DNA from 2 places in the Viridibacillus sp. FSL E2-0187 genome. Region 1 is predicted to be linked to the other one. Evidence: riboswitches for the same ligand, from Rfam matches in the RefSeq annotation. Region 1 holds a riboswitch; the other holds the start of a gene.
What was found. Region 1 has a riboswitch for S-adenosylmethionine ahead of MHH85_RS18000 (O-acetylhomoserine aminocarboxypropyltransferase/cysteine synthase family protein). Riboswitches for the same ligand answer to the same signal wherever they lie in the genome.
Positions count from the first base shown of each region.

Region 2: another riboswitch for S-adenosylmethionine. It lies ahead of MHH85_RS18665 (acyl-CoA dehydrogenase family protein); the one in region 1 lies ahead of MHH85_RS18000 (O-acetylhomoserine aminocarboxypropyltransferase/cysteine synthase family protein).

Region 1 covers NZ_JBBOVG010000001.1:3,717,226-3,719,432, reverse strand. Annotated here, with positions in the region: gene nfsA (oxygen-insensitive NADPH nitroreductase) at 1-380, opposite strand, end outside; SAM riboswitch class I at 580-693, shown strand; gene MHH85_RS18000 (O-acetylhomoserine aminocarboxypropyltransferase/cysteine synthase family protein) at 809-2,104, shown strand.
Region 2 covers NZ_JBBOVG010000001.1:3,852,986-3,855,192, forward strand. Annotated here, with positions in the region: gene MHH85_RS18660 (betaine/proline/choline family ABC transporter ATP-binding protein) at 1-407, opposite strand, end outside; SAM riboswitch class I at 741-843, shown strand; gene MHH85_RS18665 (acyl-CoA dehydrogenase family protein) at 956-2,131, shown strand; gene MHH85_RS18670 (transporter substrate-binding domain-containing protein) at 2,167-2,207, shown strand, end outside.

The sequences.
Region 1 (2,207 bases):
CCATAACCTTGGTCTTCAGCAGCAATTACGAAGTTTTGAGCGAAAAGAGCAACATCTGCTACACCCACAAGTACGTTCTCCGCAGAATCAGCAATAATTTTAACACCATTTTTTTGTCCAGCAACTTGCAGTCGTTTAAAATCTACACAAAATAGAAATGAAGCACCCGCTGTTCCAAATTGGAATTCGTTATTCGAAAGTTCTCCAAGTTTTTTCTTTTTATCTTCATCTGTTACCCAAATGACGCTATAAGCTTGTACGAAATGCGAGCTCGCTGCCATTTGTGCTGTTTCAATTAAATCGACAACTACTTCTTTAGAAATAGGTTCGCCTGTATATTTACGTACAGAAGCGTGACTGCGTAGTAATTCTCTTGCCATTATCCGAAACCCCTTTGCCAAATAATATATATTTACTTTCTATCTTTAGGCTAACATATTTTAAAGTCTACTTAAAATAAATTCATCTATCTAAAAGTTGTATCTATTAAATTTAATGTTCAGAAAAAACAAATAAAAGTATTGACATTAGTTCGATTTATCTTCTATACTTGTCAACAAGATGGAACTGAATCAAATACTCTTATCAAGAGCGGCGGAGGGATAGGCCCTGCGATGCCCAGCAACCGGTGAGTGACGAACTCACAATGGTGCTAATTCCTACAGATTTTTAATCGGATCTGACAGATAAGGGGAGGAAAAATTGCTTATGCAACCCTCTTCTTAGCGAAGGGGGTTTTTATTTTTCCATAAAATCCTCCTCACACCTCCGATTTGCCATCTCAAAAAACATTTAGGGGGAATGAATGATGACAAATTTACGTCCTGAAACTTTATTATTACACGGTGGCCAAGTGGCAGATCCAACAACAGGTGCACGTGCTGTACCAATTTATCGTACAACTGCTTACGCTTTTAATAGTACGGAGCATGCTCAAAAACTATTTGCACTTGAAGAACCCGGTAATATTTATTCTCGTATTATGAACCCAACTGTCGATGTATTCGAAAAACGCGTTGCTTTATTAGAAGGAGGAACAGCAGCAGTAGCATTATCTTCAGGAATGGCTGCTATTTCATTTTCAATTTTAAATATTGCGCGTGCTGGCGATCATATCGTTGCTTCAGGTAGTTTATATGGCGGTACATATAATTTGTTAGCCAATACTTTGCCTCGCTATGGCATTACAACTTCCTTTGTAGATGAAAGGGATCCAGAAAATTTCCGTACAGCGATTCAAGAAAATACAAAAGCGATTTATGTGGAAACAATCGGTAATCCAAGTTTAACTGTAGTGGATATTGAAGCTTTGGCAAATATCGCACATGAAAATGAGATTCCATTAATTGTTGATAATACATTCCCATCACCATATGGTTCAAATCCAATAGAGTTCGGTGCTGACATTGTAGTGCACTCTGCAACAAAATGGATTGGTGGACACGGTACAGTAATCGGTGGTGTCGCTGTCGATGCTGGTAAGTTTGATTGGACACAGGGAAAATTCCCTGACTATACAGAGCCAGACGCATCTTACCATGGTATTCGATACGGTGTTGATGCTGCTAGTGCTGCATTTGCAACTCGTTTACGCGTTCAATTGCTACGTGATTTTGGTCCAACATTAAGTCCTGACAATGCATTCCAGTTAATTCAAGGTCTTGAAACATTACATTTACGTGTACCACGACATAATGAGAATGCACAAAAAGTAGCTGAATACCTACGTAGTCATGAAAATGTTGAGTGGGTTAGCTTCAATGGCTTTGAAGATAGTGCAACACATGAAAATGCAAAAAAATATTTAAAAAATGGCTTCGGCTCAGTATTAACATTTGGTATTAAAGGTGGTCGTGAAGCTGGTCGCCAATTAATTGATAACATTGAGTTATTCTCGCATGTAGCAAATGTGGGTGATGCACGTTCGTTAATTATCCACCCGGCATCTACAACACACCAACAGTTAAGTGCAGAAGAATTAGTTTTAGCGGGTGTATCTGAAGAGCTTGTACGTTTATCAATTGGTTTAGAAGCAATTGAGGATATTATTGAAGCACTAGATAATGCTTTTGCAAAAGTGGCTGAAGCAGTCGTAGCTAAATAAGTATTTATATATAGAAAAGATCAAGACAAGGGATGACGAGGGGCATTATGTCGTCCTTTTTTCTTTTTAAATCGTTATTTTTAAACTATAAAAATTATGTAGC
Region 2 (2,207 bases), 140 kb from region 1:
AATTGCGCGGGATATAGATCGAGATAGCTTTGAGGTAAATTTACAAGTTCAATGAGGCGTTCTGCTGTTTGATCTTTCTTGTCTTTTGTCCATTTCAACAATTTAGGTACAAGCGTAATATTTTCACGAATGGTCATATGTGGCATAAGACCGATTTGTTGAATAACATATCCAATACTCCTACGAAGTGCTACGGGGTTCTTTTTCGCTAAATCTTCCCCTTCTAAATAAATGGTGCCTTTGGTTGGTTCTATCATTCTATTAATCATACGCATGGCAGTCGTTTTCCCACTTCCACTAGTACCGATAAAGGCGACAAATTCACCGCGTTCTATTTCAATATTCATATCATCAACGGCTTTCTTTCCACCCCTATATACTTTCGATAAATTCTCTATCTTTAGCATAAGTATTCCCCCTCAAATTTTATAACCTAAGTTCTTTTACCCCCTATCGGTAGACATTAAACCTCAAAAAACTAAAATATTGAAAATATTTACTTTATTGTATAAATCGTTGCAATTGCAAGTTATATGTATGTGCTAGCTTCAATACGATAAATGCATTGATTCCTTGCCCTCTGCTGATCATTGATAATTAAAACACTTCATTTATTCACCATAAATTCCATCTCTAATCTTAGGTTCTTTTCTAAAACTTTTAATCCCTACAAAAATACTTTGTTTTTCATATTGACTTTCATCTTTAGAAAAAGTAAGATAATTGAAACATTAGAAAATTACTTATCTTGAGAAGCTAAGGGACTGGTCCGATGAAGCTTCAGCAACCACTGTATAACAGAATGGTGCTACTTCCAGCAAGAGAAATCTTGACAGATAAGGGTGCATACTCAACTTTTAAGCTCCCTCTTTTATTAATGAGGGATTTTTTATAACTTTAATGCATAGTAATTCTATAAGAATTATAATTTTAGAGGGATATGAGGGGATTTTTTGTGAAAGAGATATTTATAAAAACAGAACTACAACGTCAATGGTTAGATAAATTAGCGTTACTAAAAGATAAAATCACTGAGGGCGCTGCAATAGTAGATGAATTATCGATTTTTCCAAAAGAGAGTTTTAGCCTACTCCGAGAAATTGGCTATCCAGCAATCACTTTACCAACAGAATTCGGTGGCGGAGGATTTTCAGTTTACGATATGGTCCTCTTGCAAGAAACACTTGCTAGTTACGATGAAAATACTTCCCTTTCTATGGGCTGGACTTTAGGTGTTGTTGGAGAATTGTATGAGCAGAAATTGTGGACAGATGACAAGCTTAATTTCTTTGCAAATGAAGTACAAAATGGTGCTATTGTAAATCGTTCTGTAAGTGAGGCGCGTACTGGAAGCCCTACTCGCGGTGGACGTCCTGGAACAAACGCCGTTCGCTCAAATAATGAGTGGCTTATAACTGGACGTAAAATTTTCACAACAGCTTCCCCTGTTTTAGATTATTTTTTAACTTCTGCTTGGATTGAGGAAAAACAACAAGTTGGATTCTTTTTAATTCATAAAGATACAGCAGGAGTATCTATTGAAGAAACGTGGGATGTAATGTCGATGCGTGGCACATCAAGTCACGACTTAATATTACAAAACGTTAAAGTAAGTGACTCGGATTTAGTCGAATTACCAAATCATCCAAGCGGGGGTAAAATCAACGGCTGGTTATTGCATATTCCTGCAACTTATTTAGGCATAGCACAAGCAGCTCGTGATTATGCCGTTCACTTTGCAAATCACCATCAACCAAATAGTTTAGATGCACCGATCAGTTCATTACCAAATGTGCAGAATCTATTAGGTGAAATTGAATTAAAACTTCAGCAATCTAGATTTGTCTTATATGGAACAGCTGAAGCTTATGACGACCCAAAACGAAGAGATTCTTTGAGCAATGAAATCGCTGTTGCCAAACATACAGTGACTAATGCAGCCATTGATATCGTTGATAAAGCAATGCGAGTAGTAGGCGCAAAAAGTTTACAAAACTCTAATCCATTGCAAAGGTATTACCGCAATGTACGCGCGGGTCTACACAATCCTCCAATGGATGATATGACTATAAAAAAATTAGCATTAACAGCTATTGAAGAACAAAAGAAAAAGAATTCGATTGTGAATTAATAATGAAAAATTAACTTAAAAAGGGGTTTTAAGATATGTTCAGTAAAAAACTATTAAAATTTGCAGCAGTCGGTAT